2 linked regions of the Methylorubrum populi genome follow. The main gene of each other region encodes a partner of the protein of the gene in region 2 in a complex. Links are inferred from orthologs where the notes say so. Each region holds a gene or a part of one and is shown on either strand. Other genes may lie near its edges. The genes, in order: MPPM_RS01845 and uvrB.

Region 1 (14,173 bases), 4.3 Mb from region 2 along the record:
GTTCGGCCATTACCCGCTCGCGCTGGGTCGGGACGTAGCGCGGATGCAGCGCCGACAGCTTGACCGAGATGCCAGGCCGAGCCGGCAGGGGCGCGTTGCCGGCCTCGCGGCCGATCCGCGCGATGGCGCGGGCGTAGGCTTGGCGGTAGCTCTGCGCATCGTCGGCGGTCCGCGCGCCCTCCCCCAGCATGTCGAAGGAGTAGCGCGAGCGCCGGGCGGTGCCGGAACCGGCGCGCTTGAGAGCGGCGTCGATCTCCTCAGCCAGCACGAATTGCCCGCCCATCACTCGCATAGCCCGGTGGGCCGCCGCGCGCACGGCCGGTCGACCGAGGCGGCGAACCATGCTGCCGAGCGTCACCTCGGGAGTATCCTGCGGGCCGACGAGACGGGCGCCGAGACCGAGCGCCCAGGAGGCGGCTTGGGCGAGACCGCTCTCCGAACGCACCGCGTGATGGATGAAGTCACCCCCGCGCAACTTGTCGGCGATGAGGCGGTCGGCGGTGGCCGCGTCGGGCACCCGCAGCAGCGCCTCCGCAAGGCTCATCAGGGCCAGTCCCTCGCGGGTCGTCAGCGCATATTCCCGCAGCAGCGCCTCGACGGCGCCGTGGCCGGCATCCGCTCGGATCGCACCGATCAGGTCCGCGGCGAGCCGGTCGACCGCCGCCTCCGTGCCGGCCGGCAGGGGCGCCGCGCGCAGCAGGCTTTCGGCCAAGGCCGCATCATCCGAAGCGTAGGGAGCCTGAAAGCGGAAGGCGGACATGGAAGCCCTGCGATTGCGAGACGAGAGTAGCACCCTCTCTGTCGTTCGACAGGCCGCTTTCGCCCGCGTGGCCGGCGCGATTCCGCTCGATCCCCGTGAGAAGGCCCCGATCTGCAGCGCTCCGGCCACGAGGGATGCGACCGCTGGCGCGGCGCACGTCCGGGCCACCCCGATGCGGCTCCGCGCGCTCGGCTTGATCTTCCGGCCCCATCTGGGATGGGGTGATGCGTCCGCCATGCGCATCGGCGAGCCGGGTGACGGGAGAACGTGGTGGCTCGAAGGATGATCGGCGCACTCATGGTGCTGGCCGCGACGGCCTGTCGGCTGGCCCCACTGCCGGAGATCAGCTTGGCCGGTGCGCAGCCCATCACCTCCGATGCTATCCGCGATGCGTCCGGCGTGCTCGGATAGGCCGAGTCGTTGCTGGGACCGGAATTCGGAAAGAATTCTCCGGTCCTCGTCGGGCCGGAACATTCACGCCTGGACCCATCCGCCGTTGTGGGCGCCTAGGAATTGCCGGCCGCCACGAAGGCGGACGACGTGGTGCAAAACCTCCGCGCCCGCGGCACACTTGAGGATGTACGGGACTACCGGGACGGATCGATCTGGATGGCCGATGACCGAATGCCCCGAGCGCAGGCGGTCCGCCTGCATCTGATCGACGGCACGAACCGCGCCTTCGAAACGAAAGCCTCCCCCGCCGTGCGCCCCGGCCCACACATCGATCTGATCGCGTATCGAAAGCCCTGATCCCCCAACGCGGGTCGCTTTCCGGCCGAGCATCGGCCTCGGACTGCGCGCCTGTTCAGGGCCTGGCGGAAGGCGGGCTGATGTCGAGCGGCTGGGCCTCCGGTACGGGAGGCGCCGGCTCGGCTTCGATGCGGGCGCGGCGGGCAGCCTCGTCCGCTTCCCTCTGGCGGGCTTGGCGCGCCGCCTCCTCGGCCGCCTGCTGCGCCCTGATCCGGGCCTGGCGTGCCGTCTCCTCCGCCACCGCGCGGGCGCGGTCCATCTCGATGCGGGCACGGCGGCGCTGGCGCTCGCTCTGGTCGGCGTCGAACAGCTCGATCTTCTCGAGTTCGCGCTGGAGCACGAGAGCCGCGAGGCCGGTGGTGAGCGGCGCCGTGTCGAGCCGCCGCTCCGGCGCCGTGAGCGGGCCGGTGAAGCCGAGCTGGATCGCGGGCGCGGCCCCGGACCAGCCCTTCGGGCCGGCCGCCGCGGTCAGGACCCCGCGGGCATCGAGGCTGCGATTGCGCGGATTGACCTGAAGCGTGCCGTTCCAGCGCGCCGGCCCGAGATCAATCCCGAACGGAGCCGTGCGCAGGATGCCGGCCGACATCGTGAAGGCCGCCGTGAGCGGTCCCGTCGCCTTGAGCGGACCCGCCGAGAGTTCGTCCGATACGAGCGCCTGGAGCCGCCCCTCGCGCAGGGGATCGTCCTCGGCAAGCGCTTTGCCCAGGGCCCGGTCGAGGGCGCCCGCATCGGCACCGGGCAGTGCGAGGCCGGCGATCCGGATCTCGCCGTTGCCCGAAAGGTCGTTCGCCAGCGCGGCGAGGCTCGCGCCCGTGGCACCGAAGCGCAGCGCCGCCGACAGCCGGCCGCCGATCGGTCCGGTCCCGATCAGGCCGGCGAGATCCGCACCGTCGACGCGCCCCTCACCCGACACCGCCGCGGCACCCGCCGGCCGGGCGAGGGTCACGGTGCCGCTCAGCCGCCCGCCCGCGAGCCCGGCCGAGAGGTCGCGCAGGTTCAGCGCGTCCCCCTCGCGCACCAGCGTCAGCGTCGCGGTGTCGGCGGTCAGGCCCCGGCCGAGATCGAGCTGAGCGATCGCGAGACCGAGGCTGACCTGCGGCTGAGCCGGTACGGCGGCGAAGCGCCCGCCGGCCTCGGTGGGAAACACCGTGGCCGCGGCCAGAGCCGGCAGGGACAGCCGGGCGAGAGTTGCGGTGCCGTTGAGCGCCCCGTCCGGGGCGCGGTCGAGGGCGATGGTGAGATCGCTTCCAGCGACCTGCCCGGTTATGTCGGCGTGCAGGGCCGCGTTCCGGCGCGACAGGTCGAGGGTGAGTGAGGCGGGCAGCGGCCCCGTCGCCGGTCCGGCCGCTCCGGCGAGGATCAGGAAGGGCGCGAGGTCGGTCGCCTGCAGCCGCACCGCGCCGCCGGTCGGGGGGCGGTCGAGGGCATCGAAAAGGATCGGGCGCGCCGTCGAGAGGACGAGGCCCGCAAGGTCACCCTCGACTTCGAGCGCGAGCGGCGCGGTTTCCTGCCGGGACTCGATGGCCGGGCGGGCTCCGGTCAGCCGCAGCCGCCCGGGTTGGCGCAGGCCGGCGATGTCGTCACGGCCAAACCAGCGCGCGGTCCTCTGCGTCGTCAGCGTCGCGTCGATGCGATCGATCCGGCCGAAGCGGGTCAGGAGCGCGAGGTCGAGATCGCCCTCCCCCGCCCGGCCCTTGGCACGCGCGCGCAGCGCATCCGCCTCGCCGGATTCCCGCTCCAGGGTCAAATCGAGGGCCAAGCCGCTCTGGCGGAAGCTCGGCGGCACGAGCCGGGCCTCGGGCAGGAAACCGCGCTCCAACAGGGCGAGCAGCGGTGCCGCCCGACCCGCGGTGACGCGGCCCTCGATCCGCCCCGAGCCGTCCGGCGCGATCCGCCCGGCGAGCTGAGCGCTCGCCCCCGCGAGGTCGGCGATGTCGAGCGTGTCGACGACGAGGCTCGCACCGTCCGATTGCAGGCTGACCGCGATGGTGCCGTTGCCCGAATGGGCGCCGGCGGGCCCGTAGCGCACGTCGCGCGCCCGAAGCGTCAGGCCGAGATCGTGCTGGTGCAGGCCGGACATCAGGTCACCCAGCGGCGGCAATTCGGCGATGTCGAGGCCGCTGGCCGAAAGCTGCGCGTCGAAGCGTCCGCGCCCGCTCGCACCGGCCCGAACGTAGCGGGCATTGCCGGTGACACGGGCCTCGCCCAGGGCGAGCCGCAAGTTGCGCAGCGAGAGATCGCCGCCGGCCGCGGAGAGGTCGGTGCCGAGATCGAAGGCGCGCCCGTCGAGGATCGCCGCGACGCTCTCCTCCGCGCCGATCCGTCCGAGATAGCGCCCGAGCCCCTCCGAGTTACGTGCCGCGACGTCGATGTGGCCGGTGAAGCGGGGCGAACCCGACAGGTCCGCCTCGCCGGTCGCCGCGACGCTCGCAGCCCCCGGCGCCGTGCCCTCGAACCGCCGCAGGACGAGGCCGCCGGTGCGGTCGAAGGTGCCGCGGAAGGCGACGCCGGCCCAGTCGTCGAGGCCGAGAGCGACGCTCTCGGCGGCGAGGTCGAGGTCGAGGAGCAACGGCGGCGTCAGGGCCCCCGACGACAGCCCCTGCGCCAGGCGTCCGCCCGCCCCGCCGGACAGCAGCAGCCCGTCGAGGTCGAGGCGGCGCGTGCGGAGCGTCAGGCCGAGACGGGCTTCGCGCAGATCGAGGCGACCGCTGCCCGATAGCCGCGCCGCCTTGCCGCCGGGGTCGAGCTCGATCTCGACCGTCTTGGCCTTCGCCACGGGGCCGCGCGACTCGAACTTGGCCGCCAGGGTCAGCGGCAGGACGGCGCCGGCCGGCTGGACCGGCGGCCCGACGGTCAGTCTCGCGGTGCCTTCCGCCTCCGGTACGAGGCCGCGGTGAGCGAGGTCGCCGCCCGGCGCCTCCGCTGGCCTGAAGGCGAGGCGGGCATCGAGTTCGAGGCGGGGCATGGTGTCGCCGCCGCCGGTGAATTTCAGGGAGAGGGTGCCGTCGCTGCCGAAAGTGCCGGTGGCGAGATGAAAGGGGCTTCCCTTCGCGGTGCCTTCCGCCAGCCAGGGGCCGGCCAGAGCCGGCGCCCGCAGGCGCAGGTTCTCGGCCGAGAATACTTCCTGAGACGGCTCCTCGGACCGAGCGCCGGCCCGGGCGGCGGCGACGCTGAGACGCCGGATGCGCAGATCGTCGACCACGACGTCGCGCCGCAGCGCCTGCGGCTCGCGCGGCAGGAGCAGCGCCTCGTCGGAGACCGGCAGGGTCAGCCGCGCACGCTCGATCGACGTCTGAACGAAGCGAACCTCGCCCTTGAGCAGCGGCGCCAGGGCGATCTCGGCGTCGACCGTCTGCGCGTCCAATGCCGGCCCGTCCTCCCCGCCGAGCCGTAACCGGGCAAGGCGGAGATGCGGCGACGGCAGCAGGCGAAGGTCGATCGTCCCCTCGCTGCGGGCAGGAGCGCCGACGGATTCGCTCAGCGTCCGGTCGATCAGCGCGCGGTGACCCGACCAGTCGATGAAGGGCGGGACGGCCAGGGCCGCCACGAGGACCAGCACGACGGCGCCCGCGAGCGCGGTCAGGAAATCACGCACCGTTATCGCTTCCGCCAGGTCTGCGGGCCGCAGGGCTTCGTTCGCGGGTCACGCGTTCGAAGGGCCGAAGCCTCCCGTGAGCACGCGCGCACCCGTTCCTGCGGCCATAGCACAGGGGACGGGCCGCCCGCACCTCACACTCAAGCTTGTGACGGCCGTCAGCGCCGGATGCCGAAGGATGGCCCGGCCGGAGGCGGAACGTTGAGGGGCGCCCGTTGGATCTGATTGCGGATCGCGCTGTTCTCCAAGGTCTGGCGCTGTTCGAAGTTACGGTTCTGGTTGCGGTACTCGAACGCTTCGTTCTGCCGGCTCGTCGCGCCCCGGTTTCCGGGGCTCTGCGCGAGCGCCGGCGTGACGACCGGCGCAAGGGCTGCGAGCAGGGTCAGAACGGCGAGCGACGGGGCGCGCATGGCCTCGTTTCCTTCATCGGTGTCGGCTTCGGGTTTCGGGAGTGACGCGTGAGGAGGGGCGCCGGTTCCGGATCGGGTCTCGACGGCGTTCGCCTTTTGGTCCAGGGAAGCGCGCATGATGCAAGAGCCCAACGACGCGCCCGGCGCGTTCCGGCCGCGCCCGTCCGACGACGATGCGCCGTCGGCTCCGACCTCCATCGCCGCCCGTGCCATGGCCGCCCTGCGGCCCGAGGGCGCATCTTATCTCACCGGCCTCAACCCGGAGCAGCGGCGTGCCGTGGAGGCGACGGAAGGCCCGGTGCTCGTGCTCGCCGGTGCCGGCACCGGCAAGACGCGGGTACTGACGACGCGCATTGCCCACCTCATCGCGACCGGCAAGGCCCGGCCCTACGACATCCTCTCGGTGACCTTCACCAACAAGGCCGCGCGGGAGATGAAGCACCGCATCGGGCAGTTGATCGGCCCGGCGGGCGAAGGCATGCCCTGGCTCGGCACCTTTCACGCCATCGGCACCAAGATCCTGCGCCGCCACGCCGAACTGGTCGGGCTCAGATCCGATTTCACGATCCTCGGCACCGACGACCAGCTGCGCCTGATGAAGCAGGTCATCGCCGACCAGAACATCGACGAGAAGCGCTGGCCGGCGCGCTCGCTCGCCCACACCATCGACGGCTGGAAGAACCGGGGTCTCGGGCCCGAGCAGGTGCCCCCGGGCGAGGCGCAGGCCTTCGCCTTCGGCAAGGGCGGCCAGCTCTACGCCGCCTATCAGGCCCGGCTCGCCACCCTCAACGCGGTCGATTTCGGCGACCTGCTGCTGCTGTGCCTCAAGCTCTGGCGCGAGAACCCGGACATCCTGAGGAATTACCAGGACCGTTTCAAATATATCCTGGTCGATGAGTATCAGGACACCAACGTGGCGCAGTACCTCTGGCTGCGCCTGCTCGCGCAACTCCGAAAAAACGTCGCCTGCGTCGGCGACGACGACCAGTCGATCTACGGCTGGCGCGGCGCCGAGGTCGACAACATCCTGCGCTTCGAGCACGACTTCCCCGGCGCCACCGTGGTGCGGCTGGAGCGCAATTACCGCTCGACCGGCCACATCCTCGCCGCCGCCTCCGGCCTCATCGCCAAGAACGAAGGCCGGCTCGGCAAGACGCTCCGCACGGAAGACGAGGCGGGCGAGCCGGTCACCGTGACCGGCGCGTGGGATTCGGAAGAAGAGGCACGACAGGTCGCCGAGTCGATCGAGTCGCTCCAGCGCAAGGGGCACCCGCTCTCCGAGATCGCCGTGCTGGTGCGGATCTCGGCGCAGATGCGCGAGATCGAGGACCGCTTCGTGCAGGTCGGCCTGCCCTACCGGGTCATCGGCGGCCCGCGCTTCTACGAACGCGCCGAGATCCGCGATGCGCTGGCCTATCTGCGCGTGACGATGAACGGCGCCGACGACCTCGCCTTCGAGCGCATCTTCAACACGCCCAAGCGCGGCCTCGGCGACGCGACGCTGCAGACCCTTCACGCCTACGCCCGCGCCGACCGGATTCCTCTGCTCGCCGCGGCGAGGAAGCTGATCGAAACCGACGAGCTGAAGCCCCGCGCCCGCTCGATGCTGCGCGGCCTCGTCGAGAGCTTTTCGCGCTGGATCCGTCTGGTCGAGACCAAGCCGCATCCCGAGGTCGCACAGACCATCTTGGAGGAATCCGGCTACACCGAGATGTGGCAGAAGGACCGTTCGGCCGACGCCGCCGGGCGGCTCGAAAACCTCAAGGAATTCGTCCGCTCGATGGAAGAATTCCCGGACATGGCCGCCTTCCTCGAACACGTCTCCCTCGTGATGGAGGCCTCCGAGGCGGAAGGGGCCGACCGCGTCTCGCTGATGACGCTGCATGCGGCCAAGGGACTCGAATTCGACACGGTGTTCCTACCCGGCTGGGAGGACGGCCTGTTCCCGAACCAGCGCGCCATCGACGAGAGCGGGCGGGCCGGCCTGGAGGAGGAACGGCGCCTCGCCCATGTCGGGCTCACCCGGGCCCGCAAGCGCGCCAAGCTGTCGTTTGCGGTCAACCGGCGCATCCACGGCCTGTGGTCCTCGACCATCCCCTCGCGCTTCATCGACGAACTGCCGCCGCAGGCCGTGGACGTGGTCGAAGCGCCCGCGCATTTCTCGGCCGGCGCCTCGCGCTTCGACCGCAACCCGGCCCCGTTCGGCTCTTCCTACGGCACGCCGGGCTGGCAGCGGGCGCAGGCGAACACCGCGGGCGGCTTCGGCGGGGGATTCGGCAACGGCCGCGGTGGCGGCCGCACGAGCGGCCCGCGCGAGATCGAGGGCGAGTTGATCGCCAAATCGACCGGCGCACCGGCCGCCTTCGAGCACGGGGCCCGGGTCTTCCACACCAAGTTCGGCCCCGGCACGGTCGCCGGCATCGACGGGAACAAGCTCACCGTTGACTTCGACAAGGCCGGTCGGAAGATGGTGCTCGACAGCTTCCTCCAGCCCGGTTGAAGCGTCCCGCCGGCGGCCTCCGCCGGCTGCGCCGCCGCCCCGGGAGGGCGACGCCCCCGATGGCCTTGGTCAGGATCGCCCCGATCCGCCGGCAGCGCCGAGAGGCGCCAGGGTCATCGCTTCTTCGCAGAGCCGTCACGCCCCCGTCGCCCGCGCTTGCAACCCTCGCAGGGCGGGCGAAGCGTTGCCGTAAAGCCGCGTTCCACAGCCTTCGCGTCGAGCCGTGGAACCGACTCACCGGGTTTGGCTTTGCTCTTGCGTACAGATGAACGAAGATCGGCGATGTCTTCGCCGAATCAAGGGAGAAGTCGGACAGTCGAGACTGGTTGAAAAAGCGAGTTTGCGAGAGTCACGCACGAGTCAAGGTGGAGTGTTGATCCATGAAGAGACGACGCGCACGGCTTGAACTGGTTGAGGACCGACCGATCCGGATGCATCGGACACGCTTCGACGAGGAACGTAATCCCGCACCGATCCAACCCCTGACGGATAAACAAGGCCAGTATCTCGACGCGCTCGCGTCATCTTCGCAAGTCATCGTCTTAGGCCCCGCCGGCACGGGCAAGACTTTCATTGCCGGCACACGCGCCGCGGATCTTCTTCGGCAACGCCGGATCTCGAAGGTCGTCATCACCCGTCCCAACGTTCCCTCGGGCCGCTCGCTCGGCTTCTTCCCCGGCACGCTGGAAGAGAAGATCGCCCCCTGGGTCGCCCCCCTGACCGAGACGATGAAGGAGCGCATGGGGGCCGCCGCCTTCGACATCGCGGTGAAGGCCGGCGACATCGAGGTGGTGCCGTTCGAGGTGATGCGCGGACGCACCTTCAAGAACTGCCTCGTGATCCTCGACGAGGCGCAGAACACCACCACGCCCGAAATCAAGATGTTCCTGACCCGCATCGGCGACGATTGCCAGGTCATCATCAACGGCGACGTCTCGCAGACCGACTTGCGTGAAACGTCGGGGCTTCGCACCGTCATCCACTTGGTGAAGAGCCGGATGATGGCGATCCCGATCGTGGAGTTCACCCTCGACGACATCGTCCGCTCCGGCATCTGCGCGGAATGGGTGAAGGCATTCGAGGAGGAGCGGCTCTAAAGCCGCCCGACCATGCGCGATGACGGGGTCTCGTGAGGCCTCGTCATCGTTCGCGCTTCGGCTTCAGATTTCGACGCCTCTCTCGACGATCGCCGTCTCGACGATGTCGGCGGGCTCGTAGAGCCAGCGCGCCACGATGCCGGCCAAGATCGCTCCGGCGATCGGGGCCAGCCAGAACAGCCATAGCTGCGCGACATATTCCGGGCCCGCGAACAGGGCCGGGCCCGTGCTCCGGGCCGGATTGACCGACGTGTTGGTCACTGGAATCGAGATCAGGTGAATGAGTACCAGGGCGAAGCCAATGGGAATGCCGGCGAAACCCGCCGCCGCTCCCTTCGACGTCGTCCCGATGATGATGAAGATGAAGATGAACGTCGTCAGGACTTCGGTGATCAGGCAGGCGGCAAGGCCGTACTTGCCCGGACTGAGTTCACCGTAGCCGTTCGAGGCGAACCCGTTGGGGACCCAGCCCGCCTTGCCGGATGCAATGGTGTAGAGGGTGAAGGCGGCCACCGTGGCGCCGATGACCTGCGCGAGGATGTAGGGCAGCACGTGTCGGTTGGCGCAGCGCCGGGCCGACCACAGACCGAGGGTCACGGCCGGGTTGAAATGGCCCCCCGAGATGTGGCCGACCGCGTAGGCCATCGTCAGCACGGTGAAGCCGAAGGCGAACGCCACGCCCAGGAAGCCGATCCCGAGATCCGGATAGGCCGCGGACAGGACGGCGGCGCCGCACCCGCCGAAGGTCAGCCAGAAGGTGCCGAAGAATTCGGCGGTCGTCCGACGCATCGTATCGTGATCCATGGCGACACCTCATGCTGCGGAGGTCGCGGGGCGCGTTCGAAGCGGTCGTATCGGCAATCTGGTCGGCGCACCGCGAGACCAACTCGTCTGCGTCGGCACCCGCCGGACGCGTCCGACGAAGATTTCACACCCGCACCGGGCCAACAATGATCGGTGTCACGGGTCGAGCGGCACTAAGAAGTTGTACCGCTTCGGCATCAAATCCATCGTGACCAGCAATCTCGTGCCGTCACATTGCAGGTGATTACGCTGCCTCGCGAAACACCGCCGGCACGATGCTTCCGACCGGCGTCAGGACGCGTCTGACACGTCCCGGATGGTCTCGGGCCTCAGGCGGCAGCAACACCCTTCGTCCGCAGCGGCCCGACGCTCTTGCCGTCCAGCAACTGACGCAGGCGCTCGACATCGTCGAAGTTGTTCGAGGTGAGGTCGGTGACATCGCCCTCGACGAGCGCATCGACGTGGCGGCAACGGCGGCGATGCGTGCCCGCCGGACAGGAACAGCGGAGATACGGCCCGTCCGTCCGCTCCTCGAATTCCAGCACGTAGCGGTTGCCGGTGCTGCCACGCATGGCGAACCGCAGCTCGCCTTTAGGCCGCAGATCGACGATGCCGGAGGCCCGCAGGGCGTGGGCGGAGGTGGAGCGGGTGAAGTCGCGCCGCGGTCCGGCAACCGCGCGGATCGGGGTCAGCCCGAGGCCGCGGGCGAGGTCGAGGATATCTGCGGCGCCGGTCTCGCGCAGGGCCGCGAGCGCGATCTCGGCGCAGGCATAGGCATCCTCGCCGGCATCGTGGTGCTCGAAGCGGATGCCGAGGCGCCCCGCCACCTTGGCGAGACCGTGGCCGGCGGGATCGGGGAAGATGCGCCGGGCGATCTGAAGGGTGCAAAGCCCGGCCATGTCCGGCACGGTCTCGCCCCAAGCGGCGAGTGAGGCGGCGAGAACGCCCATATCGAAGCCGGCATTGTGCGCGAGCATCAGACCGCCCGACAGGTCCGGCAGGAATTCCGCCATCACCTCCGGGCAGCTCGGCGCGTCGCGCACGTCCGCCGGCAGGATGCCGTGGACGCGAATGTTGCCGGGAGAGAACCGCATCTGCGGCGGTCGGATCAGCCGGGATTCGCGCCGCACCACCCGGCCGCCCTCGATCCAGGCAAGGCCGACCGCGCAAGCGCTGTCGCGCCGCTCGTTGGCGGTCTCGAAATCGATCGCGACGACGCTCATGCCCCGGAGATTAGGGGGTCGTGGACCGATCCCGCAAGGCGCGGGGAGCGGGGCCGGACCGACGCACGCGCCGGATGTCGTGATCGCGGGGCGGGACACGAACGCGGCCCGAACTGGTTACCGGGCGACACTATGATGGGATGATCGAGGTCGTCATGAACGTGTTCTCACGCCGGGGCTTGATCGCCGCCGCGGGCGGCGTGGCGCTGGGCGCCAACTCTGCCCGTTCGGCCGAGGGGCCATCGCCGGTTCGCGACGGAAAGGGTGCGGACATCCTCGGCCCCCGCAACGCGGCGCGCGAGGCGGAGGACCCCGTCACCGTGGCTCCGCCGAAGACCGATCACGGCACCATGCCGAACCTGAAATGGTCCTTCGCCGACAGCCACATGCGGCTGGAGGAAGGGGGTTGGGCACGCCAGACGACGACGCGGGAACTGCCGATCTCGAAGGCCATGGCCGGCGTGAACATGCGACTGAAGGCGAACGTCGTACGCGAGATGCATTGGCACAAGGAGGCGGAGTGGGCCTACATGATCAAGGGCCGCGCCCGGATCACCGCGATCGACGGCGATGGGCGCACATTCGCCGACGATATCGGCGAGGGGGACCTCTGGTACTTTCCCTCCGGCATTCCGCACTCGATCCAGGGGCTCGAAGGGCCGGAGGACGGCTGCGAGTTCCTGCTCGTGTTCGATGACGGCGGCTTCTCGGAGGATTCGACCTTCCTCATCACCGATTGGCTCGCGCACACGCCGCGCGACGTGCTGGCGAAGAACTTCGGACTACCAGAGCGCGCCTTCGACGCCATCCCCGAGAAGGAACTCTACATCTTTCCGGGCCCGAAGCCGGGATCGCTGGCCGAGGATCAGCTCGGCGGCGCAGGGCCGGTACCGAAGCGCTTCAGCCACAGGATGCTGGCACAGGAGCCGATCCGCACGAAGGGCGGCAGCGTGCGGATCACGGATTCCGCGATCTTCCCCGTCTCCACCACCATCGCCGCGGCGCTGGTCGAGCTCCAGCCCGGCGCGATGCGGGAACTGCATTGGCATCCGAACGGGGACGAGTGGCAGTACTACCTCTCGGGCCGTGGGCGGATGACCGTGTTCGGTTCGGAATCGAAAGCGCGCAGCTTCGATTATCAGGCCGGCGATGTCGGCTACGTGCCCTTCGCCATGGGTCATTACATCGAGAATACCAGCGACACGCCGCTGACCTTCCTCGAGATGTTCCGCAGCCCCCGCTACGCCGACATCTCCCTGCGCCAGTGGATGGCGCTGACCCCGCACGCGCTGGTGCAAGCGCATACCAAGCTCTCGCGCGAGGCGATCGACGCCCTGCCGCAGACCAAATCGCAGGTCCTTCCGGGCTGATCGTCAATCCGGATGGCCGAGGCGGCGGTCGAAGATCGAGCGGACCGTCCGCCGCTCCTCGTCGAGCCGGGCGCCGAGCGCCCGGGCATCGGGGAGGTTGACGGCCCGTGCGAGGCGGGCGAGCGCCACGTCGGACGCCTGCGTTGGGTCGCCCTCGACCATCAGGCGCTGCCAGTGGTGCACGTCGTCGAGGAGCCGATAGGCGCCGCCGAGTTGCTCGGCCTCGTCGGCCGCGAGGAGGCCTCCCTCCGCCGCCCGCGAAAACACCTCGGGCGCATCGAGGCCGATCAGTTCGGGATGGGCGTCGGCATGGCCGAGCACCAGGGCCTGGGCGAGGAAGTCGAGATCGAGCAGGCCGCCGGGGCTGAGCTTGAGGTCGAGGGGACCGTGATCGCCCTTCTCCTCCTCGACCGTAGCACGCATGGCCCGAACCGAGCGATTGACCGCCTCCGGCTCGCGGGCCTGCCTCAGCGCCTCGCGGATCACGGATTTTGCCTCCCCGGCGAGGCTCTCGTCGCCGGCGATGACGCGGGCGCGGGTCAGCGCCATGTGCTCCCAGAGTTCGGCTTCTTCCCGCTGATAGGCGCGGAAGCTGCGGAACTGCGCGGCGGTCGCGCCCTGGCCGCCGCCAGGCCGCAGGCGCAGATCCACCTCGTAGAGCAGTCCGCGTCGGGTCGGGGCGGTGAGTGCCGCCACGAGGCGCTGCGTCAGCCGGTTGTAGGCCACCGCCGCGTCGAGGGGCTTCGGTCCGGTGCTCGTGCGGTTTTCGGGGTCGAAATCGTAGAGCACGACGAGATCGAGATCGGATTCCGCCGTCAGCTGGTGCGAGCCGAGCCGGCCGTAGCCGAGCACGACGATGCGCCCCCCCGGCACCGCGCCATGATCGGCGAAGAACGTCTTCGACACGGCCTCCAGCGCGGTCGCCACGGCGGCGTCCGCGATGGCCGAGAAGGCGCAACCCGCCGCCCGCGGAGTCAGGATGCCGGAGAGCATCCGCGCGCCGGTAAGGAAGCGAAGCTGCCGGGCCGCGTCGCGGCTGCGGTCGAGGAACACCTCGTGACTGTCGGGCCGGCCGAGCAGGGCGCGGTAATGTGCCGCCACAGCCGCCGCGTCGACGGTCGGATCGCCGAAGTCGGGATCGATCACCGCGTCGAGCACGTGCGGCGAGAAGGCGACGGTGCCCGCCAAGCGCGGCGCGCTGCCGAGCAGGTCGGCGAACAGCAGCCGCAGGCGCTCATGCTCGCGCAGGATGGTCAGAAGCTCGACCGCCGCCGGCATGCGACCGAAGGCGCGGTCAAGATTGGCCAGCGCCGCGTCCGGGTCCGGCGTCCCGGCGAGCGCCTTGAGCAGGGCGGGCACCAACTCTGTCAGCACCTCGCGGGCGCGCGGGCTGCGCACCGCCGCGCGGCGGCCGAAATGCCAGCCGCGCACGGTGTCGGTCACCCGCTCCGGATCGCGGAAGCCGAGGCTGCGCAGGGTTGCCAGCGTCGCCGGGTCGTCGGCGGCGCCGCTGAAGACGAGGTCACCCACCTCCGACGAGAGATCGGGTCCCGCCTCGAACAGCAGGGCATAGTGCGCCTGCACCCGGCCGGCATGGGCCAGAAGGGCCTCTTCGAAGGCGGCCAGATCGGAATACCCGGCAAAGCGCGCAAAGTTCTCCAGCT
Region 2 (14,410 bases):
AAAGGATGACCTCGTTAACGCAGCCAGCCTTGCAGGATCGATAAATCATTCCGTGCTTGTTAGAGGGAAGCGACGCGACCTTGGCGCCCATTCCGAAATTTCCTTCAAGCCCCTTCTCCTTGCGGATCGACGACGCCAGATCGCACATGCGGTAAAGTTCATCGGCGTCCATGCCTGGACCCGTATTCCAGATAGCGAGCTTAGGTGTGTCGCCCGACTTGACCGTGCGAAAGGTCACTCGGCGATGGCCGTCTGGTGCAAGCGATGCAGCCTCCAGCGCGTTTTTGGTCAATTCTCGGATCATCATGGTGCGGGGACACCGCTCGATCGTCGATGCGACTAGGAAGTCGGTGTCGTCAATTTGTATCGGCGTGATGCTAGCTGATCTCATTGTGGATCCTAGAGTTTGAAGCCTGATTTGCGGGCTCGCGGCTCTTCGAACCGTGTTTCGACTTCGGCCACTGCATCACGCAAAGCACGGGTGATTTTTTTTACTTCGGTATCCTCATATTCATAGACTTGGCGGTTCGACAGGTTTCCGATGCGCGCGATCGCGTCGAGTGCCTTCGTCGTCCGGGCTTCCGCTAATTCGCGAAATTTTTCTCGTTTTTGAGACACTGACGGGCGCTCCTTGACTCACTTTCTGCGAAAATTCTGCGCATAAGTGGCCACAGAAGGAGCGTATTTGCAACGCTCGCCGACATGAAAATGGTTGAAGTTTGTCTGAGGCATGGTGCGCTAAAATTCGGTGGTCATTTGTCGCGGAACATATCAGGCCGGCTTGGCTGCTGGCGGCGCTGGTACCGCTGCAATGTGGCTGCCTCGCTGCTCTTGTTGACGAAGCTGTCTCAAAGCGTGTGGAGCGCGCTCGTCAAAAATTGCATGTTCGGCGTAGAAGATAATTTGTCGAAAACTTTTTGCAGCGAAGCTCGGCAATCATTGGTGCAATTTGGATGATCAAATAGATACAGGACCAATTGCAAGGCTACAGATTTTGCATTAATATTTGCCGAATCAGAAATTTTTTAGAAATGCGAGCTTCGGTCCTAAGTCTCTGCCCGATCATCCCCTGGAAGCGGACCTCTCCTGAGTCTGCAACTGGTCACAAGCAGCCCGGCCCATTGTCAAGCCGATCGAGCCTGACCTCAGTTCGGCATCGCGTCCCGCATCCCCCGCCGCCCCGTCATCTCCTTCAGCACCCGCCCCAGCTCCTGCGCCGAATACGGCTTGCGCAGCAATTCGAAGCCGTGCGCGTCGTCCTGCGCCAGGACGTGGCTGTAGCCGGAGGTGAGCACCACCGGCAGGTCCGGCAGGCGCTCGCGCAGGAGGCGGGCGAGCGCGATGCCGCCCATGCCGGGCATCACGACGTCGGAAAAGACCGCGTCGAAGGGGGGCTCGGCCCGCTCCAGCGCAGCCAGGGCGGCCTCGGCGTTCTCGGCCCAGACCGGCTGGTGGCCGAGTTCCTCCAGGATCTGGGTGCAGAAGCGGCCGACCTCGACATTGTCCTCGACCACGAGGATGCGCAGATGCGACTCGGTGCCCGCCGCCTCGCCCGGTCCGGTAGGGGCGGGAGCCGGAGGCGGCGCGGCGACCTCGGGCAGGTAGAGGGTGAAGGTGGTGCCCTCGCCCGCGCGGCTCCGCACGTCCACGTCTCCGCCCGACTGCTTGGCGAAGCCGATCACCTGGGACAGGCCGAGCCCGGTGCCCCGGCCGACCTCCTTGGTGGTGAAGAACGGCTCGAAGATGCGGATCAGGTCGGCGCTGGCGATGCCGGTGCCGGTGTCCACGACCGAGACCGCGACGAAGGGCCCGGCCGCGCCGGCATGGCCGCGGATCGGCGGCATCGGTGCGCCGCCGTCGAGGCGCAGCGTCAGGCGGCCCTCGCCGTCCATGGCGTCGCGGGCGTTCACCGCCATGTTGACGAGCGCCGTCTCGAACTGGCTCGCATCGGCGCGCACGTAGCAGGGTGTGCCGGGCAGGTCCGTGACGACGCGGATGCGTGCGCCGGTCACCGAGTCGAGCATCTCCGAGATGCTGCGCAGCCGCTCGCCCACGTCGAAGGTCTCGGGCTTGAGCGCCTGCCGCCGGGCGAAGGCCAGGAGCTGGCCCGTCAGCTTGGCGGCGCGGTCCACGGTGTCGGAGACGGCGTCGAGGTAGCGCGCCTTGCGCTCGGGCGCGAGGTCGGGCCGTCGCAGGAACTCCACCGAGGAGCGGATGATGGTGAGCAGGTTGTTGAAGTCGTGGGCGACGCCCCCGGTGAGCTGGCCCACCGCCTCCAGCTTCTGCGACTGGCGCAGGGCATCCTCCGCCTGGCGCTGCTCGGTGATGTCGCGGCCGAAGCCGTAGAGCAGGCCGTCGGCGGGTACGATGGTCCAGAGCACCCGGCGGGTGCCGCCGTCCCGGGTCAGGCAGGTCAGTTCGAGGTCGGTCGAGTCGCCGGAAGCGAGCCGCTCCAGCGCCGCCTCGGCCGCCGCGCGCTCCTCGGGGGCGAAGAAGTCGGGCACGCAGCGGCCGACCGTCTCGGCCGGCGCCCAGCCCAGGGTGCGGCTCCACGACGGGTTCACCGCGCCGATCCGCCCGTCGGGAGAGGCCACGACCTTGAGCACCGGCGAGAGCGTCCAGACGCGGTCGCGGTCGCGCCGTTGCGCCACCACCTCCGCCTCCAAGTCGGCGGTCTTGGAATGGAGCAGGTGCTCCACGCGGCGGCGCGCGGTGATGTCCTGGAACAGCACCGCGACCTGCCGGCGTGACGGCGGCTCGATGCGGAAGGCGGCGAGTTCCAGGTAGCGCCCGGTGGCGACCAGCTCGCGCTGGAAGCGGATCGGCCGGCCGGTGCGCAGGACGTCGCCGTAGAGCGCGAGCCAGCCCTCGGCCTCGTCGCCGACGATCTCGCGCAGGCGTTTTCCCGCGACGTTCTCGATGCCGGCATGCTGGGCGTAGGCGCGGTTGGCGGTGACGTGGACGTAGTCGCTGAGCGGCCCGTGCGGGCCGTCGATGAACTCGATGACGCAGTAGCCCTCGTCCATCTGCTCGAACAGCGTGCGGTAGTGCTGCTCGCTCTCGGCCAGCGCCGTGCGCTGGGCCCGCTGCTCGGTGACGTCCCGGGTCACGCCCGCGAGCCGCAGGACCGCGCCGTCCGCACCGCGCTCGACTTCGAGGGTGCGGGCGATCCAGCGCGGCGCGCCGGTCTCGGGATCGCGGACGCGGTAGACCGCCTCTTCGGCCGGCGCCGCGCCCGAGGGCACCGCCGCCGGGTCCTCCGGCCCGAGCCGCTCGATCAGCGCGGCGAGGGGATAGGCCTCGCGCACCGCCAGGCCGTGCAGGCGGCAGAAGGCGGGGCTCGGATGCAGGATGCCCGTGCGCAGGTCGAGGGTGAACACACCGATCCCGGCGGCGTCCTGCGCCCGGGCGAGGGCATCCTGCGCTGTGCGCAACGGCTCCGCGACCCGGACACGCGCCGGTTCGACGTTCGGCTCGCTGATGGTGGGGAGGCTCTCTGTGATGCTCACGCTGCCACGTGTAGCACGCCGCCGGGCGGCACAAGCGCGACCGTTTGGCCGGAAGACAGCTTTCACGACGATGTCACAGGTCGAGCCGTGAGCGTCGATCGTGCGCGTCGGTGATCAGCCGAAATCGAGCTCCGGGTAATGCCGGAAGATGCCCTCTTCATTGAAGGGGATGCTCCGCTCGCTGGCGCGGTAGGCGGCGATGCGCGGCAGCGTCCCGATCCGCTCGGCGTGGGCGACGACGCGCGGCGCCCGCGCCAGGGCCCGGGCCGCGGCATTCGGGAAGGCGTAGCGCAGGCCCGCCACGAGCTGGAACAGCGAGGTATCGGCGTAGCTGACCGCGTCGCCGACGAGGTGCTCCGGCCCCGCCACGTTGCCGGCGAGCACGCGCTCGAACCAGGCCAGGAACTTCGGAATCCGGTTCCGGCAGAAGTCCTCGGCCCGGCGGCGCGCCTCCGGCCGCTGGTCCTCGTAGTACTGGCCGACGCCGACGGGGTGATGGGTGTCGTGGGCCTCCGCCACCATGTCGGCGATCGTCAGCTGGATCTGGTGCGTCCAGATCCGGTCGGCCTCCTCCGCTCCGACGAGGCCGATGCGGGGCCCGAGATAGAGCAGGATCGCCGCGGTCTGGCCGATCACCCGGTCGCCGTCCTTGAGGAGGGGCGGGGCGAAGGGTGGCCGGACCGGCTCGTCCTCCAGGCGGTCCATCATCGCCGCGATGCCGCCGCCCGCCTCTTCCGGCAGGCGGGCGACATCGACGTAATCCGCCCCGGCCTGTTCGAGGGCGAGCCGCACGAACTCGCCGCGGCCGGGAATCATCGGCCAGTAGTGCAGCTCGTAGGCCATGGCGGGTTCCTTCTGCGGGCTCACCAGCCGCCGCGTTCCTCGCGGCTCGGGGCGCGGCCCTGGGGCGTCAGGGCGTCGATCACGCCGGGCAGGGCCTGCGCCAGCTGCGCGAGCAGATCCTCGCGCGGCAGGCCGGTCTCGCGGCCCAACGTGTCGAGGGTGTCCGGACCCAGGGCGTCGGCGAGGCGGTTCGGCGCGATCTCGCGGTTGGGGCCGTGGCCGATCCACGAGCCGATCACATCGCCCAGCCCGCTGCGCTCGAAGCTCTGGATCAGGCCGTCGAGGCCGCCGGCGACCGCGCCGCTCTCGTCCTGCGGCTCCCGGTCGAGCCCGGCATAGGGCCCTTCGCCAGGCGAGCGGTGCCCGGAGGGGCCGTCCCCCGGACCGTCGAGCATGCCGGCGAGATCGCTGAAATCGCCGCCGGGATCGCCCCCTTGGCCCGGCGGTCCGCTGCGGCGGCCCTGGTTGAAGCCGCCGAGATCGCCGTCGTCGGCGCCCGGGCCGGGCAGGGGGCGACCGCCGGACCCGGGCGATCCGCGGCCGAGAATGTCGCCGAGGCCGCCGCTCGCGCCCTTGGCGAGCAGGAGCATGAGCAGCGCCTTGACCACCGGCGAGGCGAGGGCGCCGCCGCGCCCGCCCCCCAGAACCTGTCCCACGACTCCGCCGATGACCTGATCGAGCAGCCCCATCTCGTCTCCTCCCGCCGGTTCACGCCGCCTCTGGAGTCCTCCCGAAGGCGATGCCTTCGGGCAGGACTCCAGATCCTCGCTTCGGTGCGCGCTCCGCCGAACCGGTATTCCACTTCGGCGGAGCGCACTCAGGCAGCCGTGCCGGTCCAACGGCGGGGGGCGGGATGAGGTTGCGGATCAGTTCTCGTAGCTCGAGCGGAACGGCTTCGAGAGATGGTCGGAGGGGTTGGTGCGCACGGTCTTGCCGCTGCTCCGGCCCTCCGGCATGACCGAGGTCGAGGAGCGGATCGCGCTTGGAGGCGACACCTCGCCGGTCGCCCGCTCGGCGGTGCGCGCGTTGCCCCGCACGGTGTCGGTGCCGGAGGGCAGGGTGCCGGCAGTGGGCTGGTCGTTGGGATTGGCCACGCTCTGGGCGAGCGCCGGCGCCGACAGGATCAGGCTGCCGAGGAGGGCGCTCAGAGCGGCCCGGCGGAGGGGAGAGGGGGATCGCATCGGTCGGCTCCTTCGAGACTTCCCGCAGGCTTCGGCCGCCGGCCGGGCTCGCGGCGGGGCCACCCGGCGGTTGCAGGATCTGAAGGGCCAATCCCAGCCGATGGCCAAGGTTCCCCTTGTCGAGCCTCCCCTCGTCGGGGATTTGCCCGGAGGCCTCAGCCGCGCTTGCGCCCGCCGCCGCCCTTGTAGCGGGGCTTCTGACCGCCGAGCCCCTGCGTCGAGCGCGCCTTCGGCCGCTCCTGCCAGGGCACGGCCCCGGCCGGCAATTCGCGGTCGGTGCCCGGCCCCATATTGTCCAGCGACGGCTTCGAGATCCGGCTGCCCTTCTGCCCGTAGCGCCCGGCCTCGCGCTCGACGTCGCTCTGGCGGGCCATGGGATCGTCGGAGACCAGGAGTTCGGTGGCCTGGAGGCGCTTGAGCTCGTCGCGCAGCCGCGCGGCCTCCTCGAAGTCGAGATCGGCGGCCGCCGCGCGCATCCGCTTCTCGAGATCGGCCATGACGGCCTTGAGGTTGTGGCCGACGGTGATCGCGTCCTTGGCCAGCCCCGTATCGACGCGGACATGGTCGCGCTCGTAGACGCTCTCGAGGATGTCGCTGATGCCGCGCTTGACCGATTGCGGCGTGATGCCGTGCTCGGCGTTGTAGGCGAGCTGCTTCTGGCGGCGGCGCTCGGTCTCCGCCATCGCCCGCTCCATCGAGCCGGTGATGGTGTCGGCGTAGAGGATGCAGCGGGCCTCGGCGTTGCGCGCCGCGCGGCCGATGGTCTGGATCAGCGAGGTCTCGGAGCGCAGAAAGCCCTCCTTGTCGGCATCGAGGATGGCCACCAGCGCGCATTCGGGGATGTCGAGGCCCTCGCGCAGCAGGTTGATGCCGATCAGGACGTCGAAGGCGCCGAGCCGGAGATCGCGGATGATCTCGATGCGCTCCAGGGTGTCGATGTCGGAGTGCATGTAGCGCACCCGCACCGAGTTCTCGTGCAGATACTCGGTGAGATCCTCGGCCATGCGCTTGGTCAGCGTGGTGACCAGGGTGCGGTAGCCGGCCTGGGCCACGGCGCGGACTTCTCCGAGAAGATCGTCGACCTGGGAGCGGGCCGGGCGGATCTCGATCACCGGATCGACGAGGCCGGTGGGGCGGATCACCTGCTCGGCGAACACGCCCGCCGTGCGCTCCATCTCCCACTTGGCGGGCGTGGCCGAGACGTGGATCGATTGCGGGCGCATCGCGTCCCATTCCTCGAACCGCAAGGGGCGGTTGTCGAGGCAGGAGGGCAGGCGGAAGCCGTACTCGGCGAGTGTCGCCTTGCGGCGGAAGTCGCCGCGATACATGCCGCCGATCTGCGGCACGGTGACGTGGCTCTCGTCGGTGAAGACGAGGGCGTTGTCGGGCAGGTACTCGAACAGGGTCGGCGGCGGCTCGCCGGGCTTGCGGCCGGTGAGGTAGCGCGAATAGTTCTCGATGCCGTTGCAGGCCCCCGTCGCCTCGATCATCTCGATGTCGAAGGTGCAGCGCTGCTCCAGCCGCTGCGCCTCGATGAGGCGGCCCATCCGGGTCAGCTCCTCGACGCGCTGTTTCAGCTCCGTCTTGATGCCCTTGATCGCCTGCTGCAGGGTCGGGCGCGGCGTGACGTAGTGCGAGTTCGCGTAGACCTTCACGAACTTCAACTCGTTGAGCTTCTTGCCCGTCAGCGGATCGAACTCGACGATGGATTCGATCTCGTCGCCGAACAGGCCGATGCGCCAGCCGCGGTCCTCCAAGTGGGCCGGCCACAGCTCGATCACGTCGCCGCGCACCCGGAAGGTGCCGCGGGCGAAATCCGACTGGATGCGCTTGTACTGCAGTGCCACAAGGTCGGCGATGAGCTGGCGCTGCTCGATCCGCTCGCCGAGCGAGACGGTGAACGACATTGCCGTGTAGGTCTCGACCGAGCCGATACCGTAGATGCACGAGACCGAGGCGACGATGATGACGTCGTCGCGCTCCAAGAGGGCGCGGGTGGCCGAGTGGCGCATCCGGTCGATCTGCTCGTTGATCGAGGATTCCTTCTCGATGAACGTGTCGGACCGCGGCACGTAGGCTTCGGGTTGATAATAGTCGTAGTACGAGACGAAGTACTCGACCGCGTTGTCCGGAAAGAAGCTCTTGAACTCGCCGTAGAGCTGTGCGGCCAGCGTCTTGTTCGGAGCCAGAATCAGGGCGGGCCGCTGCGTCTCCTCGATGACTTTGGCCATCGTGAAGGTTTTTCCGGAGCCGGTGACGCCGAGCAGCACCTGATCGCGCTCGGCGATTTTGACGCCCTCCACCAGTTCGGCGATGGCCCTGGGCTGGTCGCCCGCCGGGGTGAAGTCGGATTTCAGCGTGAATTTGACGCCGCCCTCCGATTTGGCCGGGCGCTCCGGCCGGTGCGGCACCCAGGCCTCGCCGTTCTTGAACAGCGGGTTGCCCTCGGTGAGGAGCTTTTCCAGCGCCTCGACGGTGGCCGAGACGCCCTCGGTGGCGAGGGACGGCGCCTCGGGCGCGGCCTCCGGCGCCGGGCCGTCGTCGGGCGGGACCAGGCCGAGCGCCTGGGCCAGCCGCGGATCGACCTCCGCCGCGTCGCCGATGGCGAAACCCGCCTGCGGCGCCTCGGCGCAGCCGTCCTGCGCGATTTTTTTGTAAGCTTTCGCTTCGCCGGCCTCACCCTTGCGGCCGCGCCCTTTCCGGACCGGCTCCGGCGGGGACACCGGCTCGATCGCCTTCGGGCGGTTGCGGTTGAGGGCGGGGTTGAGCAGCGCGGCGAGATGCTCGTCGAGCGGCATCAGCTCCGGCCGGTCGGCCTTCGCCGTCGTCTTCGAGGTTGCCTTCGATGTCGCTTTGGAGGCCGGCTTGGCCGTCGCCTTGGCCGGGCTCACGCGCGGATTCTTGGATGCGGGCATAGCGGCAATATGGGCCCGTCGGGCGGTCTCAGGAAGAGTTCGAACGGCCCGAGATGGCCGAGACTTGCGGCCGATTGAGGTCGGGACGCGCGTCGGGGCGTTCTCATGACGGGAGACTGTTGGCGCCCGCACTTCGCACCGCCGGCAAATCCCGTTCCCAGGCCGGCTCGCCCGCGAAGCGCTCCGCCAGGTAATCGACGAAGGCGCGGGTCTTGGCCGGGCGCCGGCCCGGCGGCATCAGGGCGTGGATCGGCAGGGTCGGGCAGGGGGCGCCGAGATCGAGGGCGACGAGGGTGCCGGCGCGCAGGGCCTCCGCCACCAGGAAGGTCGGCTGGTAGACGAGCCCCAGACCGGCCACGGCCGCGGCCACCAGGGCGGCGCCGTTCGGCGCCCGCAGGGTGCCCGAGACCGGATAGGCCTGATCACCGAAGCGCCAGCCGCTCGCATCGGACAGGGTGTAGCCGAGGCAGTTATGGCCCTTCAGTTCCTCGGGTTGACGCGGCGTGCCATGCCGGTCGAGATAGCCGGGCGCGGCGCAGACCACGAGGCGGCTGGAGGCGAGGCGCCGGGCGATCAGCCCGGAATCGGCGAGCGCCCCGATCCGCACCGCGAGGTCCCATCCCTCCTCGATCAGGTCGACCCGCCGGTCGTTGAGGCCGAGCTCGATCGTCAGCGCCGGGTGCGTGGCGGAGAAGGCCGCGAGCGCCGGCGCGATTTCCCGCACGCCGAACGAGAGCGGCACGTTGAGCCGCAGGGTGCCGTGCGCCTCCACCCCCTCCGCGCCGACCGCTGCCTCGGCCTCCGCGATCTCGGCGAGGATGCGCTCGCAGGCCTCGAGATAGCTGCGGCCGGTCTCGGTCAGCGTCAGGCGGCGCGTCGTCCGGTGCAGGAGCCGCGTACCGAGCCGCGCCTCCAGGGCCGCCACGTGCTTGGTCACCCCGGTCTGCGACAGGCCGAGCGCGCGCCCGGCGGCCGAGAAGCTGCCGAGCGCCGCCACCCGGGCGAAGACTTGCATTCCCGTCACGCGGTCGAGCACGGCTCACCTCACTCTCTCAGAGTGAGGTGAATGGCAGCGAACGCGGATTATCGCAATCGCCTGGGCCGGGCATGGTCCGGTCATCGCGAACGCCGCCACCGCGGCGCCGATCGAAACGACCGAACCGAGATGACCATGACCGCGACGACCCCGACCGCGACGACCTCGACCGACCCTCGCACCGCTCCCTACGCCGCCCTGCTGCTGCGGCTCACCCTCGGCGGCCTGTTCCTGGCCCATGCCGGGCTGAAGCTGTTCGTGTTCACGCCCGCGGGCACGGCGGCCTTCTTCGGCTCCCTCGGCCTGCCGCCCGCCCTCGGTTACGCGGTGATCGCCGTGGAAGCCGTCGGCGGCCTCGCCCTGATCCTCGGCCTCTATGCCCGCCTCGTCGCCCTGGCTCTGGTTCCGGTGCTGATCGGCGCCATCGTCACCGTGCACGGTGCCAACGGCTTCTTCGCGCAAAATCCCGGCGGCGGCTGGGAGTTCGCGGGTTTCTGGGCGGTGATGCTGCTGGTCCAGGCGGGGCTCGGCGACGGCCCCTACGCCCTGCGGCGCGCGTGACGCGCCAGGCGAGGAGAGAGCGCGTGAGCGAACCGATCCATCCGGGGGCCCGCATCGGCCACGTCCACCTCAAGGTGGCCGACCTTGAACGAGCGCTGGCCTTTTACTGCGGCGTGCTCGGCTTCGCGCTGACGCAGCGCTACGGTGCCCGGGCCGCCTTCGTCTCGGCCGGCGGCTACCACCACCATATCGGCCTCAACACCTGGGAGAGCGCCGGCGGTTCTCCGCCGCCGCCCGGCCATACCGGCCTCTACCACCTCGCGATCCTCTATCCCACCCGGGCGGCCCTGGCCGATGCCCTGCGCCGGGTCGAGGCGGCCGGTCTCCCACTTGACGGTGCCAGCGACCACGGCGTGTCCGAGGCGCTCTACCTGCGCGACCCCGACGGCAACGGGGTCGAGCTGTACCGGGACCGGCCGGAGGCCGAGTGGCCGCGCGACGGGCAGGGCGCCCTCGCCATGCTCACCCGCCGCCTCGACCTCGCGGGGCTGCGGGAGGAAGGCTGAGCCGCGCAGAGAAACGCCGCTTGACGGCTCTGCGCCCGCGTGTACTTTGCAATGCAAAGCGCGCCTCGACGCGGGAAGACGAGCCCCATGCGTGACACCCACGGCGACCTCGACAGGGCGCTGGCCGACATCGTCGCGATCCGCATGCAGATCGCGCGGGACACGGCCTTTCGCGGCCTCGGCACGGCGACGCTGGCCGCGACCGGCATTCTCGCCCTCGCCGTCGCGGGCGGGCAGGCGCTGCTGCTCGACGACCCGACCGCCCGGCCCGTCGCCTTCTTCGGCCTGTGGATCGCCGCCGCGGTCACCGCCTGCGCCCTGATCGGCTTCGAGGCGGTGCGCCGCTCGCGCCGGGTCCATTCGGGACTCGCCGACGCGATGGTGTTCAGCGCGATCGAAGGCTTTCTGCCCGCGGGTGGGGCGGGTCTGTGCCTCGGCCTCGTCTTCGCCCGCTTCGCGCCGGACCAGCTCTGGATGCTGCCGGGGCTGTGGCAGGTGCTGGTCGGGCTCGGCCTGTTTGCCTCGGTCCGCATCCTGCCCCGCACCGTGCCGCTGGCGGGGGCATGGTACCTGCTCGCCGGGCTCACCGTGCTGGTGCTCGCCAGCGAGACGCGCCACCTCTCGCCCTGGCTGATGGGCCTGCCCTTCGCGGTGGGGCAGGGGCTGATGGCCCTCATCATCTACCGCCACGCCGGTCACGGAGACGCCGATGCCGACCTCTGACCGCACCGAGGCCCGCTTCTCCTACGAGGGCCTCGACCGGATCATCCACGAGCGGGCGCGGCTCTCGGTGCTGACCTCCCTGGTCTCGCATCCCCGCGGCCTCGCCTTCCCCGACCTCAAGCGCCTGTGCGGGCTCACCGACGGCAATCTCAGCCGCCACCTCGCCGTGCTGCAGGAGGCCGACCTCGTCAGCCTGGAGAAGGGCTACGATCAGAACCGCCCGCAGACCCTGTGCCGCCTGACCCCCTCCGGGCGCACCCGCTTCCTCGATTATCTCGGGGTGCTGGAACAGGTGGTGCGCGACGCTGCCCAAGCCGCCGGCAGGCCACAGAGCGCCGCCGGCAGGCCACAGAGCGCCGCCGGCAGGCCGCAGAGCGCCGCCGGCAAGACCCAGAGTCCGGCTGGCCACGACCGCTCCGGCCTCGCCGAACCCGTCTGACGGGCGGACCGCCCGCCGGAAGCCGAACCGTGTCCAACGTCCCCTCGCCCCCGCGTCGAATGCCGCCCGGAGACTTTACGATGCAAAGCCCTCTCGACCGCAGATCGAGTCTTCACGCGGCGATCATCATGGACGGCAACGGCCGCTGGGCGCGTGCCCGCGGCCTGCCGCGGGGGGCGGGCCACCGGGCGGGCGTCAAGACGATCCAGCGGGTGGCGGAGGCCGCCCCCGCCCTCGGCATCGGCACGCTGACCCTCTACGCCTTCTCCAGCGACAACTGGCGCCGCCCGGCCGAGGAGGTCGGCGGGCTGATGCGGCTGCTGCGGGCCTATCTGCGCGGCGAGACCGAGCGCCTCGCCCGCAGCGGCACCCGCCTCACGGTGATCGGCCGCCGCGACCGCCTGCCCGCGGGCATCCCGGAGGCGATCGCGCGGGCGGAGACCGCGACCGAAGCGGGCGACCGGCTGCACCTGCGCATCGCCGTCGATTACTCCTCGCGCGACGCGATCCTCGCGGCGGCCGCCCGGCTCGGGCCGGAGGGGTTGAGCCGCGAGGCCATGAGCGAGGCGTTGTGCGGGCCCGGCGACGTCGATCTCCTGATCCGCACCGGCGGCGAGAAGCGGCTCTCCGACTTCCTGCTCTGGGAGGCGGCCTACGCGGAACTGCACTTCACCGAGCGGATGTGGCCCGATTTCGGCGCCGCGGACCTCGCCGCGGCGGTCGCCGACTTCACCGCCCGCGACCGGCGGTTCGGGGGGCTGAACCCGCCCGCGGTGCCGCAAGCCGCCTGAACCTCTCGACCATTACAGGGCTCGGCCGTCCGGCCGGGTCTCGACGCAGGATCCATCCGGTTCTGCGAACCCTCGCCCCTGTCCGGAGCGCGCGATGAAGATTCTGCTCGTCAACGTGCCCCATCCGGCGATCGGCAGCCGGATCCCCGACGACCATCTGCCGCCGCTGGGACTGCTCGCCATCGGCGGCCCGTTGATCGACGACGGCCATGCCGTCTCGCTCATCGATGCCGAGTTCGGACCGGTGCCGCTGCCGGACCTCGTCCGAGACATCGTGGCGCGGAGGCCTGAGGCGGTCCTGTTCGGCCATTCCGGCTCGACCTCGGGACACCCGGTCATCGCGGAGGTTTCGGCGGGGGTGGCCGCGGCGATGCCGGGCGTGACCATCGTCTATGGCGGCGTATTCCCGACCTATCACGGGCGCGAAATCCTGCAGGCCGAACCGCACGTCGCTGCGATCGTGCGCGGGGAGGGAGAGGAGACCGCCCGGCGGCTCGTGGCAGCGCTCGCGGCGGGACGGTCGCTCGGCGGCGTGCCCGGCCTCGCTTATCGCGACGGCGACGCGATCCGCGAGACGCCGCCGGCTCCGCTGATCCGCGATCTCGATGCCTACCGGGTCGGCTGGGAGCTGATCGACCACGCCCGCTACAGCTACTGGGGCGGCCTGCGCGCCGTCGTGGTGCAGTTCTCCCGCGGCTGCCCGCACCCCTGCACCTATTGCGGCCAGCGCGGGTTCTGGACCCGCTGGCGCCACCGCGATCCCGTCCGCTTCGCCGCCGAACTCGCTCGGCTCCACCGGGAGCACGGCGTGCGCGTCATCAACTTCGCCGACGAGAATCCGACCGTCTCGAAGAAGGTCTGGCGCACCTTCTTGGAAGCCCTCATTGCCGAGAACGTCGATCTCATCCTGGTCGGCTCGACGCGGGCGGACGACATCGTGCGCGATGCCGACATCCTGCCGCTGTACAAGCGGGCGGGATGGGAGCGCTTCCTGCTGGGGCTCGAGAGCACCGATGCGGCCACCCTCGATCTGATCCGCAAGGGTGCCACCACGACGACCGACCGCGAGGCGATCCGTCTGCTGCGGGCGAACGGCATCCTCTCCATGGCGACCTGGGTGGTCGGCTTCGAGGAGGAGCGCGACCGCGACTACTGGCGCGGCCTGCGGCAGCTGCTCGCCTACGACCCGGACCAGATCCAGATGCTCTATGTCACGCCGCACCGCTGGACGCCGTATTTCCGGCTCGCCGAGGAGCGCCGGGTGATCCAGCTCGACCGGCGGCGCTGGGACTACAAGCATCAGGTGCTCGCCACCCGCCACATGCCGCCCTGGCGGGTGCTGCTCTGGTTCAAGCTGATCGAGGTGATCCTCCAGGCGCGGCCGAAGGCCGTGGCGCGCACCTATCTGAACCGCGATCCCCGCCTGCGCCATGCCATGCGCTGGTACACGCGGATGGGCCGCCGGGTCTGGCCCCATGAGATCCTGGCTTGGTTTCGCGATCCGCTGACACGAATGGGTCCGACGGTCGCAGCGTTCTGGGGGAGAGGGCAGCAGCGGGAGGAGGCGATGGCCGTGCGCGCCGCGGCCCGATCCCGTCCGGACGGTCGCGAGGCCGCCTGACTGGACGAAGCCCCCGGAAACGCCACATGCATGGAGCCGATCCCGTCACGAAGCCACGATAAGATCCCGATGCAGGCCGATCCGAACGCCGCACCGCTCGCCCTCGACGACGAGACGCTCGCCTTCGCGGCCCGCGTCTTCCAGTACGCCCGGATGGGGCATGCCGAGGAGCTGGCCGAGCTGTTCGGTCAGGGGCTTCCGGCGAATCTGCGCAACGACAAGGGCGACAGCCTCCTGATGCTCGCCGCCTATAACGGCCAGGCGGCGGCCGCCCGCGTCATCCTG

What was found.
Region 1: the proteins of uvrB (region 2) and MPPM_RS01845 are in contact, whole or in part, in a crystal structure (PDB 7EGT), measured with the Thermus thermophilus proteins. The link is inferred for Methylorubrum populi from one-to-one orthologs. Residues at the interface, in WP_096411307.1 of Thermus thermophilus: Glu23, Leu25, Arg26, Asp27, Gly28, Glu29, Arg30, Phe31, Arg55, Glu326, Asp327, Phe328, Glu379, Ser382, Gln383, His398, Gly400, Arg401; in WP_096412145.1 of Thermus thermophilus: His654, Arg656, Phe657, Gln666, Asp668, Glu669, Lys680, Arg681, Leu682, Ser683, Lys685, Tyr686, Ala687.

Annotation. Positions count from the first base shown.
Region 1 is NZ_AP014809.1:403,590-417,762, forward strand. Bases 5,238-8,322 are described here. They hold MPPM_RS01845 (ATP-dependent helicase), read left to right. Parts: upstream 5,238-5,630; coding sequence 5,631-8,015; downstream 8,016-8,322. Other genes in these bases: MPPM_RS01840 (hypothetical protein), read right to left, coding at 5,264-5,632. Also shown: bifunctional proline dehydrogenase/L-glutamate gamma-semialdehyde dehydrogenase PutA, read right to left, coding at 1-760; MPPM_RS01830 (hypothetical protein), read left to right, coding at 1,301-1,510; MPPM_RS01835 (AsmA family protein), read right to left, coding at 1,566-5,105; MPPM_RS01850 (PhoH family protein), read left to right, coding at 8,396-9,112; aqpZ (aquaporin Z), read right to left, coding at 9,176-9,916; MPPM_RS01860 (3'-5' exonuclease), read right to left, coding at 10,246-11,139; MPPM_RS01865 (oxalate decarboxylase family bicupin), read left to right, coding at 11,295-12,509; MPPM_RS01870 (bifunctional [glutamine synthetase] adenylyltransferase/[glutamine synthetase]-adenylyl-L-tyrosine phosphorylase), read right to left, coding at 12,513-14,173. UniProt on the Escherichia coli protein: A helicase with DNA-dependent ATPase activity. Unwinds DNA duplexes with 3'-5' polarity. Translocates on single-stranded DNA with 3'-5' polarity. Initiates unwinding more efficiently from a nicked substrate than double-stranded DNA.
Region 2 is NZ_AP014809.1:4,696,988-4,711,397, forward strand. What follows is about bases 5,489-8,810. They hold uvrB (excinuclease ABC subunit UvrB), read right to left. Parts: upstream 8,449-8,810; coding sequence 5,689-8,448; downstream 5,489-5,688. Other genes in these bases: MPPM_RS21730 (hypothetical protein), read right to left, coding at 5,489-5,533; MPPM_RS21740 (LysR family transcriptional regulator), read right to left, coding at 8,552-8,810. Outside these bases: MPPM_RS28155 (ATP-binding protein), read right to left, coding at 1-307; MPPM_RS21710 (hypothetical protein), read right to left, coding at 400-618; MPPM_RS21715 (PAS domain-containing protein), read right to left, coding at 1,146-3,503; MPPM_RS21720 (glutathione S-transferase), read right to left, coding at 3,624-4,352; MPPM_RS21725 (YidB family protein), read right to left, coding at 4,373-5,041; more of MPPM_RS21730, read right to left, coding at 5,219-5,488; more of MPPM_RS21740, read right to left, coding at 8,811-9,484; MPPM_RS21745 (DoxX family protein), read left to right, coding at 9,620-10,045; MPPM_RS21750 (VOC family protein), read left to right, coding at 10,069-10,551; MPPM_RS21755 (hypothetical protein), read left to right, coding at 10,639-11,274; MPPM_RS21760 (transcriptional regulator), read left to right, coding at 11,261-11,713; MPPM_RS21765 (di-trans,poly-cis-decaprenylcistransferase), read left to right, coding at 11,794-12,504; bchE (magnesium-protoporphyrin IX monomethyl ester anaerobic oxidative cyclase), read left to right, coding at 12,599-14,125; MPPM_RS21775 (ankyrin repeat domain-containing protein), read left to right, coding at 14,195-14,410. UniProt on the Escherichia coli protein: The UvrABC repair system catalyzes the recognition and processing of DNA lesions. A damage recognition complex composed of 2 UvrA and 2 UvrB subunits scans DNA for abnormalities.